DNA from 3 places in the Ruegeria sp. C11 genome. Region 1 is predicted to be linked to each of the others. Evidence: riboswitches for the same ligand, from Rfam matches in the RefSeq annotation. Region 1 holds a riboswitch; each other region holds the start of a gene.

Region 1 (5,611 bases):
ACTGTGGACGCCTTTAGTGGGCCTGTCTGCGAATGGCCGAAATCACGATAGTCATAGGTCAGGCAGGCCATTCCCTTTTCCGCTGCCAGCCATCGGGCAAAATGCTTGTAATAATCCCTGGGTACACCCGTCGCGCCGTTAAGAACGACCACCACTGAAGGTTCAGATGCCGGTGAATACAGGCGGGCCGAAAGTTCCGCGCCGCCCGATGGAAACCTGAAATCTTCGACTGCTACCGAGTTCTGGCTGTCCAACATCACACACCCCGCCAATCACTGGACCAATCGGTCCATTCAATTCGTTCTGGACCAATCGGTCTAATCTCGTCAATATGCAATTCAAATGACCGAACGTCCGCTTCCGACCAAAGACCGCCTGATCCGCACCGCTGCCGAGCTGTTCCAGCGTTCGGGTTATCATGGCGTTGGTCTGTCTGAATTGCTTATGGCTGCGAATGCGCCCAAGGGTTCGCTTTATCATCACTTTCCGAACGGTAAATCCGATCTGGCGCTTGCTGCCGCGACATGGGCGTCGGATGGCATGCTGCGCCTGATCGCAGCCTCGTTTGAGCCCGCCGGGAACTTTCGAGAAGGTGTTGAGACCCTGTGCCACAAGATCGCGAAACTTTTCGATAAGTCAGGGCATTGGGACACCTGCCCCATCTCGGCAACGCTGTTCGAAGGGCCCGAGAACACCGAATTTCGCGAGCACGCCTATCATCTGTACGAAGGCTGGATGACCGAAGTGAAAGACCACGCAAGGCGCCTGAACGTACCAGACCCCGACCTTCAGGCAGATGCACTGTTCATCCTGCTGCAGGGCGGATGGCAACTGGCGCGCGCCCGGCAGAATTCGGACGTACTGCGCGGACTTCCAAAGATGATGCGGTTCGACGAATTCCGTTGACCCGGGCGCTTCCGTGCGGGTAGCACTTGCGTGATGGTTTCCGTGCCGAATCTTCGGACGGGATGAAAAGGGAACACGGTGCGGTTCAATTGAACCAATGCCGCGACTGCCCCCGCAACTGTAGGCGGAGAGCAATGCCGAAATGCCACTGGCCGAATGGCCGGGAAGGTCGGCAAAGCAATGACCCGCAAGTCAGGAGACCTGCCATCGAAACTGTAACTCGAATTCGGGCGGGGTGTCCGTAATGGGTTTGACGCACAGCGCCGTCTTTCCCCTGATCAACGCCCCATCCGTCGCGCGGAGGGCGCATCATGATTTTGAAAACCGAGACACACGTGCTTTCAGCCACGGTCTGCCAACGTACCGGCGAACCCTGCCCGGCGTTGTTGCACATGGCAAACACTCTTACCAAGGCCGTCACACAGGCTCGCCGGGCAACTTCGGACGGCTTCGAGATCGAGGGTAACATTGAACTTGCACATTGCCCTGGCGGCTGTACGGCGCGGTTTCACGCAAATGGAAGCCGGATTCGCGTGTACTGCGATGTGGATGAAGCAACCGAAACCGCTCAGCTGGACCGCTATGCGGATGTCCTGTTGAATCCGGCCTCAACATCCCTGCCGTCCGGTTGGATCACCAATCCACCCTGCGCGATTCTAGAGGCGACGCCTCGAGCAGCCAACGCCGCCACCTGTGGTCCGACCCACGCTTCGGCTTAAGTCACCGCAAGTTACTGTCAGTGCTGCGCGTGCGCCTGCGCGGGCTTTGTGGCCCAGTCCAACTGCCCTTCGGTCTCGACCGCGCAAGGGCGCACGGCACGCAGGCGGCTCAGCGCCTTTGCGGGTGTTTCGCCGCACTCTACCATCAACCGCAGGGCAACCATGCCCGAGCGGCCGCACCCGCCTTTGCAATGCACCAGCACACGTCCACCACCCGACAACGCCTGCCGGGCAGAGGCGCTAGCATCACGCCATCGCGCGCGAATTTCGGCAGGCGGCGCTCCGAAATCCTCGACTGGCAGATGCACCCAGCGGCTGGCGCGGCTTTGAATGTCGGTGCCAAAATGCCGCGCGCCCTCCTGAATCATCTCAACCTCGGTGGTCATCGAGATCACAAGGCCTGGTTGCCAGTCGGCAATCGTGTTCAAATCTTCGGAATATCTTCCGCCACGTCCCGGCAGCGGGGAAATGGCCAGCGTTCCGCCGCCGACCTGCAAGGCGTATATCACCAGTTCAGACATTTAACTCCCCCCAAACAGACCCTGTCAGTCATGGCCGTCCGGTTACCCACAGCTGTAATTTACCCCGCATCGGGCATTATCCAAATTAATTTCGCAACGACCTGCTGTGGACGCGGGCGGCGGGGGGCTCTACGCTGCGGCTTCAGTACGAATCCGCCAGAGCAGACATGACCGACACCGCATCCACGGCCTATCAGGTCCTTGCCCGAAAATACCGCCCCGAAACCTTTGCCGATCTTGTCGGTCAGGACGCGATGGTGCGGACACTGAAAAATGCCTTCGAAGCCGATCGGATTGCGCAGGCTTTTATCATGACCGGTATTCGGGGCACCGGCAAAACCACCACCGCACGGATCATTGCCAAGGGCATGAACTGCATCGGCCCGGATGGTGAAGGCGGTCCAACGACGGAACCCTGTGGCAAGTGTGAACATTGCACGGCCATCATGGAAGGCCGCCATGTTGATGTCATGGAAATGGATGCGGCCAGCCGCACCGGCGTCAACGATATTCGCGAGATCATCGACTCGGTCCGCTACCGCGCCGCCAGCGCGCGCTATAAAATCTACATCATCGACGAAGTGCACATGCTGTCGACCAGCGCCTTCAACGCGCTGCTCAAAACGCTGGAGGAACCACCCGAGCATGTAAAGTTCATCTTCGCCACCACCGAGATTCGCAAGGTTCCGGTGACGGTTCTGTCCCGCTGCCAGCGCTTTGATCTGCGCAGGATCGAGCCTGAGGACATGCTTGGCCTGTTGCGCAGAATCGCTAGCGCCGAAAGCGCGGAAATCGCCGAAGACGCACTGGCCCTGATCACCCGCGCCGCGGAAGGTTCCGCCCGTGACGCGACATCGCTGCTGGATCAGGCGATTTCTCATGGGGCGGGGGAAACCTCGGCCGATCAGGTACGCGCGATGCTGGGGCTGGCGGACAGAGGGCGCGTACTGGATCTGACTGACATGATCCTGCGCGGCGACGCGGCGGGGGCACTGACCGAACTGGGCGCGCAATATGCCGAAGGGGCCGACCCGCTGGCGGTATTGCGCGATCTGGCCGAAATCACCCATTGGATATCGGTGGTCAAAATCACGCCGGACGCCGCCGAGGACCCGACCGTTTCACCGGACGAACGCGCCCGCGGCCAGCAGATGGCGCAGGCCCTGCCGATGCGCGTGCTGACCCGGATGTGGCAAATGCTGTTGAAGGCGCTGGAAGAAGTAGCCGCCGCACCTAACGCCATGATGGCGGCGGAAATGGCGGTTATCCGCCTGACGCATGTGGCCGACCTGCCCAGCCCCGAGGAACTGATCCGGCGTCTTCAGGACACGCCTCCTCCGCCTCCGGGCGGCCCGGGCGGTGGCGTCCCGGTAAACGGCAACAGTTCTGCCGTCACAAATGCGGGTGTCGTTGCCGCACCTGCCCATGTGCCGCCACCGCGTGGAAGCGGAGGTGCACCGACAGCCGCTCTGGCGCAGGAACTGCAGGCGGCCCTGGCGCGTTATCCGACCTTTGAGCATGTGGTCGAACTGATCCGCTCGAACCGCGACGTAAAGCTGCTGGTTGAGGTGGAAAGCGGTGTGCGACTGGTATCATACCAACCGGGCCGGATCGAATTCACGCCAACCGAACAGGCCCCGACGGATCTGGCGCAACGGTTGGGTTCATCCCTGCAGCGCTGGACGGGGAACAGATGGGCGGTGTCCGTCGCCTCGAACGGCGACGCGCCGACGATTGCCGAATTGCGCGACGCCGCAGAACTCGCCCTGAGGGCCGAAGCCGGAGAACATCCGATGGTACAGGCCGTGCTGGCGCAGTTCCCCAAGGCACGCATCACCAAGATTCAGACCGTTGAGCAACTGGCCGCCAAGGTCGAGACCGAAGCCCTACCCGAGGTCGAGGATGAGTGGGATCCATTCGAAGAAGACTGACGCGTCTTGCACACATCTGCAGCGATGTCGCAAACCGGCTTGAAACCCGGGCCTGCGCCTCTCACTCTGACCAAAACCCTGCGAGTTTGAGTGACATGAGAACAACCCCGCTGCATCAAAGGTTTGGACTGACCATTCACGACGTGGATTTGCGCGAGGTGACGGAAAGCCACCTCTATCCCGAAATCCGGGCAGCGTTCGAGGCGCATTCCCTACTGCTGTTCCCCGGCCAGTCGATCTCCGATTCGGATCACACGCGCCTTGGCGCATTGTTTGGCCCACTGGAAAATCGCGAAGCCATGGCCGCCGGGCGGGATCTGGAGTTTCAGGTCTCGGAACTATCCAACCAGACTGACAAAGGAATGCGAGCCCGGGACGATCTGCGGCTTCTGGATCTGCAGGCCAACATGTTGTGGCACACCGACAGCACATTTCTGCCGATCCCTGCATTGATCAACATTCTGACGGCGCATGTCGTACCGCCAAGCGGCGGCGAAACCCAGATCGCCTCAACGCGTGCGGCATGGGCCGATATGCCGGACCATCTGAAAGATGCCTTGCGCGATGCCATAATCTGGCACAGGCTTTCACATTCCCGGTCGAAGATCTCGGCCGACCTTGCCGCTTTGCCGCGCATGACCCGCTGGCCCGACCGGCCATGGCGCGCGATCTGGACAAATCCGGTGACCAGGGAAGAAGCGCTGTTTATCGCCTCGCACGCCTTTGCCATAGAAGGCATGGGTCATTCCGAAAGCCAGCAAACCCTTGAAGAGGCAATCGAATTCTGCACGCGCCCTGAATATGTTTATTCTCATGAGTGGAAGGTCGGCGACGTTCTGATCTGGGATGAACGCGCAACACTGCATCGGGGTCGCCCGTGGGATTATGATCATCCCCGCGTTTTACGCTCGATCTGCTGCTCGGTGACCGAAGCGGATGGTCTGAATTCCGTGCGCGTCATCTGAGCCACCCTGCCCCTTGTGCCGCGCACTGACCCCCCGTATCTAGGCGTCAAACCGGCATACAGGAGAAAACCAATGCTCAAAGGACTCGGCGGATTGGGCGATATGGCCAAGATGATGAAATCCGCACAGGAACTGCAGACCAAGATGACCGAGATGCAGGAAGAGCTGAACAACATCGTGGTCACAGGCGAATCTGGCGCGGGCCTTGTCAAGGCAACCGCATCCGCCAAAGGCGATTTGAAGGGCCTCGATATTGATCCGTCGATCTTCAATGGCGACGACAAGGAAGTGGTCGAGGACCTGATCCTTGCCGCCATCAAGGACGCGCAGGTCAAGGCGGCCGAGCGTTCGCAGGAAGAAATGGCAAAACTCACTGAAAGCATGGGTCTGCCGAAAGACATCAAGCTGCCGTTCTGATACACCCTCCTGACGGATCAATGGCCGGGCATCGGTGCCCGGCCCATTTGCAGGAGAACGCGTGGTGAGTTCGAACAGCGATATCGACAACCTGATCGACCTGATGGCCAAGCTGCCGGGCCTCGGGCCGCGCTCGGCCCGCCGCGCGGTAT
Region 2 (5,611 bases), on a different contig from region 1:
ATATTGTTGTGGCCGAGGGCTCGATGGGTCTGTTTGATGGCGTTGCAAAGCCCGGAGAGCTTGGGCACGGCTCCAGCGCCGAAACCGCGCAGCGGATGGACTGGCCGGTTGTGCTGGTGCTGGATGTGGGCGGTCAGGCGCAATCAGCGGCTGCAACTGCGCTTGGGTTTCGGATGTACAACCCCGACCTGCCCTTTGCCGGTGTCATCCTGAACCGTTGTGCCAGCCCACGGCATGAGCGTCTGACCCGGCTGGGAATGGAACGCGCGGGCCTGCCTGTTCTCGGTGTCCTGCCGCGTCGTGGAGACCTGACCCTGCCCGAGCGGCATCTTGGTTTAATTCAAGCCGTGGAACATCCTGATCTGGAAAGCGCGATTGTAGGATACGCCGCGTTCCTGCGCGAACATGTGGATTTGGAGGCGATCAAACGGGCGGCTTCCTCAGGCCCCAATGGGCCATCGTCAACCGCGCTGCCGCGGCCCCCGGCCCAACGAATCGCACTGGCCCGGGATGCCGCGTTTTCCTTTACCTATCCGCATTTGCTGGAAGGCTGGCGCGCGGCCGGGGCGGAAATCCTACCGTTTTCGCCGTTGGCGGATGAAGCCCCAGCGGCGGATGCCGATTTGGTCTGGCTGCCCGGAGGCTATCCGGAATTGCATGCGGGCACTCTGACCTCTGCTGGGACATTTCTGACCGGGTTGCGCAAACACGCCGAGACCAAGCCGGTGCACGGTGAATGCGGAGGGTATATGGCCCTGGGTCAGGCCCTGATCGACAAGGAAGGTGTTCGGCACCAAATGGCTGGCCTACTGGGGCTGGTTACGTCTTATGAAAAGCGCAAGTTCAACCTTGGCTATCGCAAGGCAGAGCTGCTTGCGCCCATGCCCGGGTTTGCGACGGGAACGGACTTACGAGGGCATGAGTTCCACTATTCCTCGATCGTGGAACAGCCTGACGCGCCGCTGGCACGGGTATTCGATGCAGAAGGCGCAGAAGGCCCGCAGACCGGATCGGTGCGCGGCAACGTGACCGGCACATTCTTTCACCTGATCGCGGAGGCCTCAGCATGAGCGGTTTCGTTTCGTTCATCGGTTCGGGTCCCGGCGATCCGGAACTTTTGACGCTCAAGGCCGTGGACCGGATGCAAAAGGCCGATGCGGTGCTGTTTGACGACCTCAGCAGCGGCCCCATCCTGAGCCATGCGCGCGAGGATTCCGATCTGGTGGGCGTTGGCAAACGCGCGGGCCGCCCTTCGCCCAAACAGGACCATGTAAGCCGCCTGCTGGTGGATTATGCGAAAACCGGCGCCCGCGTCGTTCGGTTGAAATCTGGCGATGGAGGGCTTTTCGGACGGCTGGAAGAGGAACTCGTTGCCCTACGCGCCGCCGGGATCGAGTATGAAATCATCCCCGGCATCCCCTCAGCTGTCGCAGCGGCAGCGGCGGCGGGCATCCCGCTGACACGGCGCCTGACCGCCCGGCGGGTGCAATTCGTCACCGGCCATGATGTCAGCGGCCAGTTACCCACAGACCTGAACCTGCCTGCGCTGGCCGATCCCGATGCGACGACGGTGGTCTTCATGGGCAAACGCACTTTTCCTTTGCTGGTCGACGCACTGCACGAACACGGCCTGCCGCTGGATACGCCCGCCTTGATGGCCGAGTCGGTTTCAACACCTGATCAAAAATTGCACCGCGCGACGGTTGGCGCGCTGTCCGAGCAGCTGGCGGCTGAGATCGGCACAGCCCCTGCCCTGATCCTGTACGGCCCCTTGGCAGAGTTCGACGATGTTTGACCTGACCCTGATCGGTATCGGCACCGGCAACCCCGACCATGTGACCTTTCAGGGCGCAAAAGCCATTCAGGCTGCGGACTTGATCCTCATTCCCCGCAAGGGCGAGAACAAAGCCGATCTGGCCGGGCTGCGGGAAGAAATCATTGCTTCAGTGACGGACACCCCACCCCAGATTGCCTATTTCGATATCCCAAAGCGCCGCTCCGACGATGGCTATCTTCGTGGTGTGGACGAATGGCATGACGCCATTGCCCTGCGCTGGCAGGAAGCGATCTCGGCCCATCCTAACGCACGTCATGTCGCCCTGCTGATCTGGGGCGACCCGTCGCTTTATGACAGTTCGCTTCGAATCGCCTCACGACTGGACCCGCAACCAGAGACCCGCGTGATCCCCGGCATTACCGCGCTGCAAGCGTTGACGGCAGCCCATTCGATTCCGATCAATGATCTGGGCGCACCATACGTTGTGACCACTGGGCGGAGAATCCGCGAGGAAGGCTGGCCGGAACACGCTTCGAAAGTGGCGGTGATGCTGGACGGAGAGTGCTCGTTCCAGAGCCTTGAGATGGCCGATTATGACATCTGGTGGGGCGCTTACGTCGGGATGAAAGAGGAAATCCTGATCAAAGGCCCCTTGAATGAAGTTTGCCAGGAGATTCTGGCCAACCGCGCGATGCACAGGGCTGCGCATGGCTGGATCATGGATATCTATTTGCTGAAAAAGCGCGAGAACTGACCTAAAAGGTCGCAAATGAAGATTGCGCCTTAGTCGCCTTAACGGCTAAATGGAAGGGTCTGGTCCCGCCGGAGCAATCCGGATGCTAAGAGGGAATTTGGTGCGACTTTCGTGAAAGTCAAAGCCAGAGCCGCCCCCGCGACTGTAAGCGGTGAGCCCCTGTTCAACCGGCCACTCCCGATCCTCGGGGGGAAGGCGAACAGAGGCACCGACCCGCAAGCCAGGAGACCTGCCAGGCGAGAAACTAAAAACCGGCCGTCGGGTGCGGCGGCACAGGAGGACAAGAAATGACGACAAAAACGCTTAAGGCATCCGCCGCGAATACAGGCATCCTTCCCGCCATTTTCGCTGTGGTTCTGGGTCTGGGGATCGTTACTCTGGCTGGCCACGTTCAGGCATCGGCCCTGCACGACGCCGCACACGACGTGCGTCACGCAACCGGCTTTCCCTGCCACTGAGACCATGTTCAGTCGCATTCTGACCAGCGCGTTGTTCGCTGGTGCTGCAGCAGGGCTGATAGCCGCTCTGCTGCAGCTTGCATTCGTGCAGCCGGTATTACTGCACGCGGAACTTTACGAGTCCGGTGAACTGGTTCATTTCGGCGGAGAAGCTGTTTCAGCCCATCCCGATCTGCCCGGCATGTTTTCCGACCTTCAGCGCGACGCGCTGAGTGTGATCTTCACGATGTTTATCTACACAGGGTATGCATTGGCTCTGGTCGCCCTGATGTCGGTTGCCGAAGGTCAGGGGCACGAGGTCAACGGCCGAACCGGCGTGTTGTGGGGCCTTGCCGGTTTTATTGCACTTCACTTCGCTCCGGGTTTCTCACTGGCGCCTGAAGTGCCCGGTGTTGCTGCAGCCGATGTCTATGACCGGCAGATCTGGTGGTGGGCAACTGCAGCCGCCGCAGCCGTGGCCATGTGGCTGATTGCCTTTGGGGGCAATATCATCAGCTATGTGATTGCAGCGATCCTTTTGCTGGCTCCGCATGTCATCGGCGCACCTGAACCCGATGTGTTCACTGGTCCTGTGCCAACCGAAATCGGCGCCTTGTTCGCCGCGCGCGCTTTCGGCATCGGTCTAGTGGCGTGGATTCTGGTCGGTGCATTTGCAGGTTTTTTCTGGCAAAGCGAAAGCAAAGGCGCAGAAGCTAACACCTGATCATGTATGAAGTTTGCCCGCCGGAGTAACTCCGGCGGGCGTTTCATTTTCGCAAGGAAAAGAAATGTCCCGCTCACTTGCACTTTTTGCCATTGGTCTGGTCTTTGGCGGCGGCGCCGGGTTTGTGTTGGCTGCAGCCAATGGTGTTACCTTTGATGGTCATGATCATTCGGACCCATCTCATCACGGCGGCGCGCATGCCGAAGCTGCAGCGCATGACCATTCCAAAACCATCAGCCTGCCCGCCGGACCCAATGCACCGGGGCTGGAGATCGACCTGATCAAAGACCCGATGGCAGGTTGGAATTTGCATGTCCAACCGCAGAATTTCCGTTTCGCGCCGGAAAATGCCTCGGCTGATGACAGGCCGGGCGAAGGTCACGCGCATGTCTATGTCAACGGAGCCAAACTGGCGCGCCTTTATGGCAACTGGATGCACATCCCGGATTTGCCGAAAGGCGAGGTCGAGGTCGAGGTGTCGCTGAACGCCAACAGCCACAGCCCGCTGGCAGTGGATGACGTACCTGTCAGCGCCAAACTGACGATTCAGGTGGAGTGAAGCGCCGGAATACGCGCGCGCAGACATAAACGAAGTCGCCCGCAAGGCCGGGCGTCTTCAATCCAGCCCATGGGGCTGTTCAGATAAGTTTGGCACGTTGCAGCAATATCATCTGCATCAGCCTGCACATCGATCCCGGAAAACACATATGAGGCCATGCCTTCACCTTGCAGTGCAAGCACTGCGGGTTCTTCGCAGCTGCTGAAACAGGCGTGTTCGCCAAGCTGAACGTGATCTTCCAATCCAGCGCGCGCCAACGCCGCGCGCACAGCCAGCCATTCGGCGTCACGATCCCGTGCCCCGGTACAGCTGCTGCAGATCATCAGCCTCATCCGCTCTGAACTCATCCCGCCCTCGTCCATGTTTTCACTGTTACTGCGGCTTTCGCTGGCGGTGTGCAAGCACTCAACGCGCGGATACACACGGGAATGTGAGCGCATCCAAAGCGGAATTCTGGCATCAAGTCCCCGTGAAGACACCGGAGGGCGAAAAATGAAACCACACTGGGTAGCATTGTGTCTGCTGGCCCTGCCCGCCTGGGCCGATGATTTGCAGCCGCGCGACGGTTGGGCCGTGTATCCGACTGACAAGTCCTACGATGAACTGGTGCCGGACGTTGTCGCATCAGTAAAGGCCAACGACCTGATAGTCGTCACACAGGCCGGACCGACTAAGGCCGCAGCAGCACGAGGCATAAACATTCCGGGCAACCGGGTGATCGGTGCCTTCAACAATGACTACGCGGTGCGCGTTCTGGAAACCTCGACCGCCGCCATGATCGAGGCGCCGATCCGTTTCTACGTGACCGAAAATGAGGACGGAACATCCACCCTTTCCTACAAGACACCCAGCCATGTATTTTCACCCTATGCCGAAGAAGGCGGCGAGGCTCTGGCCGGAATTGCCCGGGAACTGGACCAAAAGTTTCAGGACATCGCGGAATCCGCAATCAAATAGTCACACTGACGTGATCCGGCTTGCACCCGCCCGCTGCCTCCGCAATCTGCTGCACAGCAAGATGAACGGAGCATACTGATGCAGGATCACCCCCCCCGCGCCGCGGACCTTTTGGCCACAAGACTTTATGAGGCAGGGTGTCGCCACGCCTTCGGAATGCCCGGCGGCGAGGTTCTGACGCTGGTGGATGCGCTGGAACGGGCCGGAATTGCCTTTCATCTGGCCAAGCACGAGAACTCGGCCGGGTTCATGGCCGAAGGCGTTCATCACCGCGACGGCGCTCCGGCCATTCTTGTGGCCACGCTCGGGCCCGGCGCGATGAACGGTATCAATGTGGTCGCCAACGCCCTGCAGGACCGAGTGCCAATGATCGTTTTGACCGGATGTGTCGATGCGGACGAGG
Region 3 (5,611 bases), on a different contig from region 1:
TAAGGATAAAGAGTGAGATGGATGCAACGAACAGCCCCAGTCCCCAGCCGCTCATTGGCAATCCATACGACCAGCCCCTGAAAAAACTGCCGAGGAACCCGCCGAAATCGGCAGCCGTCGGAATATGGAGTACGTAGGGGGACGACCAAGCGCCATCCCCATAGTAGGCCGCAGATACCCAACCGGAAATAGCGGGGTTGCTGAACAGTATGGTGAAGGCTGCAAATGTACCGATCATGCCCAAACGGGCGTCACTGTTCTTAGTCAGGTTACTGATAAAGCTCAGGTTCCAGCCCACGGTAACAACCATGAGTATGAAACCTGCAGCCATGAGGAACAGATTAAATAGCAGAATCAACAGGGTTTCCACGGGGTGTCTCTTTCAGGGGATTTTTGGGGCGATAGGCGCTGGGGCGGGCGCATCCGCCGATGATCAGGACTCCCAAGCACACAGCGTGGCAAAGTCATTCTGCCAGCAGGCTCCATCACGGTACAATCTGCCCAGCGTGCTATTTGCGCTGCTTTCATGGTCGCTCCAGGCGGCCGTGCCGATTTCATCGCCTTCGAGATAAAAGTACACAAAGGCGGTACGGTCATCGATATCCGCCGCAAAGAAATCCCCACCACCCATTGGGTCGAACACACATGGCCCCTGCATCTCGATCACGCCATCGATTTCGAGATAGCAGATCTCGGCATTTGCGACCGCGGCAGACAAAAGAAGAGCGGCAGCCGAAGCAATATAGTTTTTCAAAGTTGGGGTCCTTTCGAAAGCTCGATACGAGACCCCGTCTGAACACAAATCGTGGTGAAATTTTGGCGGCCACAAGGGTTATCCACCAATGCGGTTTTTCTCCAGTTTTTAGATCCGCTTAGGGGCTGAATACGTCCAACAAATTCTCGTGCGGACAACGAAATCCCATCAGGCAATTTTTCTTACCGGTATCCTAATTCGTATGACCCAACGTGTTTACAATGCACGAGCAAGTTGGCAATCACCTGGCCGTTCTGAACAACAACAAGAACACAAAAACGGATCCGATGGATGTTGTGACGATCCCGACGGGCAGTTCCTGCGGTGCAAGCAAAAGGCGGCTGAGTATGTCCGATCCGGTCAGCAAAGCTGCCCCGACGATCGCCGCAGTTGGCAAGAGCTGCCGGTGCAATGGTCCCGCGATTCCGCGGGCGATGTGGGGGACCATCAGGCCAACAAATCCGATCACGCCTGCCACCGAAACGAATACCGCCGTTGCAAGGGCTGCGGTGAAAAACATGCTAAACCGCAACCTCGGCACCGGTACGCCCAACGTCGCGGCGGTCAGGTCTCCGGTTAGCAGCGCGTCCAGCCAGCGACTGCGATAAAGTGAATAAGTCAGGATCAGCAGCAACCCGGCGCAGACCAACGGGAATGTCTCCCACCGGGCTAGACCTAGCCCGCCCAGCATCCAGAAAATGACCGAATGCGCGGCACGGTTGTCGCCTGAAAATATCAGATAGTTCGTAATGGCGGAAAACAGAAAGGAAACAGCAAGACCGGCAAGGATCAGCTTTTCAGGTGCATTTGTGCGCAGCCCGTGAACCAGTGCCAGCACAATGCCCGACGCCACAAGACCCCCGCAAAAGGCCGCCAGTGGCAGGGTCCAGAATCCCAGAACATCTCCGGTCACTGTTATGACGAACACGGCCCCTGCAGCGGCGCCGGATGACAGGCCGAAAAGGAATGGATCCGCCAGATCGTTGCGCGTTGTTGTTTGCAGGACGACGCCAACGATGCCCAGCCCCGCACCGATCACGGCGGCAAACAATGCGCGCGGCAGGCGCAGGTCAAATACGATCCGGTGAAGCGGCGACATATCCCCATCGCTAAGCCCCGTTCCAAGCAGAACGGCGGTGATTGTGTCGGAGACCGGGATGGACGTGGTGCCGTAAATGGTTGAAATCAGCAAGAGGGCGGCCAGAACGACCGCCCCCAGCACAAGTGTCAGACCGGATCGGCCCATATCAGTTGAGACCCGGATGCATGGCCTGTGCCATTTTCGAGATCGCTTTAATATTCGCCGGTCCGGGGGTCAGTTCCTCGTACCGCAGGCCAATCCAGCGCTCGTTCTTCACGGCGTCGGTCTGGGACATCACCGGATGTTCCTGAAGAAACTTGAACGTGTCCGCAGCCCCGTTTCCGGTCTGATAATCCAGCAGCACCAGAAATTCTGGATTCGCGGCGGCCACCGCCTCCCACGAGGTACGGCCCCAGCTGGTGTCCATGTCATGCGTGACATTCTCACCGCCAGCGGCGGCGATCATCGCGTCCGGGATGGCGAATTTGCCCGCGGTAAACGGCGCATCCGCCGGACCGTCCAGCAGGAAGACGCGCGGTTTGGGCAGGTCTGCGGTCTGAGCTTCAAGCGCGTGCAGCTCTTCCTTCCAGCCTGTGACCAGCGCCTCAGCCTTGTCCTCGACATGCATGACCTTACCCAGCCGCAGAACGTCATCGAACAGCAGGCCCATGCTGGCCTCGGGGCGGTCCTTGTCCAGATGCACGCAACTTTCGGTCAGGATCATGGTCTTGATGCCAAAGGGCTCCAGCGTGTCCGGCGTGACGTCACCGCCCGGCTTCATGCCGTAATACCAGCCAGCGAAGAACAGGTCAGGCTCGACGGCCACAAGGTTTTCGACTGTCGGATATTTGGGCGCCAGCTCCGGGATTTCACCGCGCAACTTGTCGAATTCCGGGCTGGTCTTGTACCAGCCGGTGATGCCGGTCAGGCCGACGATCTTCTCCTGCAGACCCAGCGCAAAGGCCATGTCAGTCATGTTCATGTCGTGCACGACCAGCCGTTCAGGCTGAGTTTCGAACACCAGCGGTTCGCCACAGTTGTCAACGCTGACTTCATGCGCGGACACGGCGCCTGCCATGGCTGTGATCAGCGCCATGGACCAGATGTGTTTCATTCGGGAATGCTCCTTGGTTTAGGTTGAGACTGTTATTCTTCGGATATCCAGCGCCGGGATCACGCGGCCTTCGTGGTGAAAGCACAGGTAGTCGACGCCAAACGTGTCGCGGACCCGTTCCGGGGTCAGCACATCGGCCACGGGGCCAAATCCCGTAAGCCGCGTGGATTTAATAAGCGCCACATGGGTGGCGAATTCGGGAATCATCACCAGATCGTGGACGATCATCACCACCGTGATGCCCAGCTCGGCAACCAACGACAGCATCCTCCCCTTGGCATCCGGGTCCAGATGGTTGGTGGGTTCGTCCAGAAACAGCAGTGATGGATTCTGCGCCAAAGCACGGGCGATATGGGCGCGTTGCCGCTCACCCCCGGACAGCATTGCCATCCGTTTGTCTGCCAATGCATTCAGGCCGGTCAGGTTCAGTACCCTTTCCAGTTCTGCTGCGTGTTCTGCAGCCGAACGGTCGGCCCGAATCGGAATCTGACCCATCGCGACGTAATCCCGCAACAAAAGCCTCCCATCGGGAAGCTCTTGCTGGCTGACAACGGCTATCATCCGGGCCCGGTCTTTGGCGGGCATCTGTTTCAGGCTGCGCCCCTTGACCAGAACGTCGCCCAGCACGATCTCAGCCGTCCCGCACAGCAGGTTCAAAAGCGTTGTTTTTCCAGCCCCATTCGGACCGGCAATTGCCAGTATCGCGCCCTCGTCCAACTCAAACGAGGCGTCCTGCAGCAGGACATCACCGTTGAGCGCATAGTATTCGAGGTCTCGCGCAACCAGAAAGGCCGAGGTCGTCATGATGGCTCCTGCAATTGGATCCCAGGCAAACGTGAAAGCGTTTTTGTAAAAAGTGGACCCGGCCGGTCGGTGGCATTGGTCCAGCCATCTGGGCTGTCGTGGTATTGCTGTGCAAATTCGGCCAACGCCTCGATGTCTTCCGCGCTTTCAATGTCGCCGAACAGATACTGAGCTTTGCAGACGGCCTGAAATCCGACAGTTGTTGGCTGCGCGCAACCGGCCATACAGGCAACTGTGCGGATAGCGAATCCCGTCGGCAGCTTTCCGGTCAGCGCATTGCGCATGGCCCCGACAGACAGTGTGCCGCGACAGGTCGAGCAGATCAGAAGGAAATGGTCAGGTGTTTCCGACATTGTCCGCTCCGCTTAAAGCCAAGCGCGGACAGAAGGTGCCGATCATGTAAACACGTGTCAGACGTGCCATCAAAGCCTCCTTCCAGGACGCCCCGCCCCGGGTTGGTTAAACATGCGATGGCAGGTCTCCTGACTTGCGGATCGTCGCTTGGCCTTCCTTCCCGGCCCTTTTGGCCAGTGGTTGTTTGGCGTCGCTCACCGCTTACAGTTGCGGGGGCAGTTACGGACTTGGCACCGACAGGCGGACCGCACCGTATTCCCTTTTCATCCCCTGGGCGTACCATGGGGAACCATCTGTGTCCTGATTGTCCTAGACCGGATGTCTTGTCAATCGGGACCTGAAACAAAACCTCTCGAGCGCAGTTTTTGCATTCGACTTCGTCAAGCCGAGATGAATGAGACACGGACCTCATTCACGTTCGGGACATGAGTTTGAAAACAGTTGATTGCCGGTCACGGGCAAGCGTTCTGGCTTCGGCTTCGCTCAGGGACCGAAGTGTTTCCTCCGCCGTGAGACCTCGGGCCTGCGACTTTGACCAAATGCGTCGCGCGGATGTGGGGGACCATGGCAAGGCTGCTTCGGACAACCAACGCCTTAACGGCGCTGGCAAGCCGTCAAATGCAGCCATTGGATCATCGGAACGCCGCTTGCGTCGTAAACTGCATTGCCCGAGATTCCGACTCATGCTTCGTCTTCCGGGTCGAACACGGGGTCCAGCACCAGTACAAGCCGGGTCTGACCTGTACCCTCAATTGGCGGCGAGCGATGCAACAGCCCGAACGATGGCTGTTCGGGCCACAGCTTCCCCCGCAAGAGAATTGGAGCGCCGGTTTCAACGGTGAACACATGTGCTGGATCCGTTCCATCCTGCGAAATACCGTACTGTGTTCCGGTACCGCGATAAGTGCAAACCAACCGCGCGGTAATCGCATCAATATGAAATTTGCGACAGGCGTTGGTGGTCACAACATCCAACCGCAATCGCAGGTACCTTGCATTCAACAGGTCCGAGAACATGTCAGCCAGGGACACGATATCATCCTGTAACCACCCTCTTTCAGGAGTGTCAGGCAAACCAGACCAGTCGCAGAGGTTCGCCAGGGCATCCCTGACCGCGTTCGACGGCATAATGACCCGACCGCGAGGCAGAACCTCCGGGTCAAGCCCGTTCAGCCAGCTTTGGACGTCGGCAGGCGCATGCCGCCGCCAGATCGCAGCAGCGCATCCGGGTTGCAGAAACGTGGCGAATGACGATGGGTTTTCCGCGACCGCGACGCCAATGGCGGCGTCTTTTTCCAGCGTTTCGGCAAAGTTCATGCGGCATCCTCCATCCGCCGCCAGATTGGAAACGGGTCCGGATAGTCGGGCAATGTGTCGGGCCCCATGGCTGCAGCTGCAGGAACAAGACAGGCATCCAACCGCGCCTTCAAAGCCGGCCAGTCAATGCCCGCTCCGATGAAGACGATTTCCTGACGACGATCACCCCAGGGTTCTTGCCAGTGGG

The links. A riboswitch is a leader RNA that binds a small molecule or an ion and turns the genes downstream of it on or off. The one in region 1 is predicted to bind cobalamin.
Region 2: it holds a riboswitch for cobalamin, as region 1 does, so the genes downstream of both, ACR0NA_RS03030 (CbtB domain-containing protein) here and ACR0NA_RS21105 (hypothetical protein) in region 1, are expected to answer to the same signal.
Region 3: it holds a riboswitch for cobalamin, as region 1 does, so the genes downstream of both, ACR0NA_RS18165 (DUF1636 family protein) here and ACR0NA_RS21105 (hypothetical protein) in region 1, are expected to answer to the same signal.

Annotation. Positions count from the first base shown of each region.
Region 1 covers NZ_JBQFSB010000017.1:47,408-53,018, forward strand. Annotated here, with positions in the region: gene ACR0NA_RS21095 (alpha/beta hydrolase family protein) at 1-257, opposite strand, end outside; gene ACR0NA_RS21100 (TetR/AcrR family transcriptional regulator) at 343-906, shown strand; cobalamin riboswitch at 924-1,129, shown strand; gene ACR0NA_RS21105 (hypothetical protein) at 1,218-1,625, shown strand; gene ACR0NA_RS21110 (protein-tyrosine phosphatase family protein) at 1,643-2,146, opposite strand; gene ACR0NA_RS21115 (DNA polymerase III subunit gamma/tau) at 2,314-4,077, shown strand; gene ACR0NA_RS21120 (TauD/TfdA dioxygenase family protein) at 4,173-5,042, shown strand; gene ACR0NA_RS21125 (YbaB/EbfC family nucleoid-associated protein) at 5,115-5,459, shown strand; gene recR (recombination mediator RecR) at 5,524-5,611, shown strand, end outside.
Region 2 covers NZ_JBQFSB010000001.1:592,371-597,981, forward strand. Annotated here, with positions in the region: gene ACR0NA_RS03015 (cobyrinic acid a,c-diamide synthase CobB) at 1-1,070, shown strand, start outside; gene cobA (uroporphyrinogen-III C-methyltransferase) at 1,067-1,795, shown strand; gene cobF (precorrin-6A synthase (deacetylating)) at 1,788-2,531, shown strand; cobalamin riboswitch at 2,575-2,782, shown strand; gene ACR0NA_RS03030 (CbtB domain-containing protein) at 2,819-2,989, shown strand; gene ACR0NA_RS03035 (CbtA family protein) at 2,994-3,692, shown strand; gene ACR0NA_RS03040 (hypothetical protein) at 3,757-4,251, shown strand; gene ACR0NA_RS03045 (DUF1636 family protein) at 4,239-4,613, opposite strand; gene ACR0NA_RS03050 (DUF302 domain-containing protein) at 4,744-5,208, shown strand; gene ACR0NA_RS03055 (thiamine pyrophosphate-binding protein) at 5,287-5,611, shown strand, end outside.
Region 3 covers NZ_JBQFSB010000011.1:82,118-87,728, reverse strand. Annotated here, with positions in the region: gene ACR0NA_RS18190 (hypothetical protein) at 1-370, opposite strand, end outside; gene ACR0NA_RS18185 (hypothetical protein) at 434-754, opposite strand; gene ACR0NA_RS18180 (FecCD family ABC transporter permease) at 996-2,000, opposite strand; gene ACR0NA_RS18175 (ABC transporter substrate-binding protein) at 2,002-2,949, opposite strand; gene ACR0NA_RS18170 (ABC transporter ATP-binding protein) at 2,968-3,753, opposite strand; gene ACR0NA_RS18165 (DUF1636 family protein) at 3,750-4,106, opposite strand; cobalamin riboswitch at 4,209-4,415, opposite strand; gene ACR0NA_RS18160 (DUF6525 family protein) at 4,520-4,792, opposite strand; gene ACR0NA_RS18155 (DUF1826 domain-containing protein) at 4,789-5,424, opposite strand; gene ACR0NA_RS18150 (GTP-binding protein) at 5,421-5,611, opposite strand, start outside.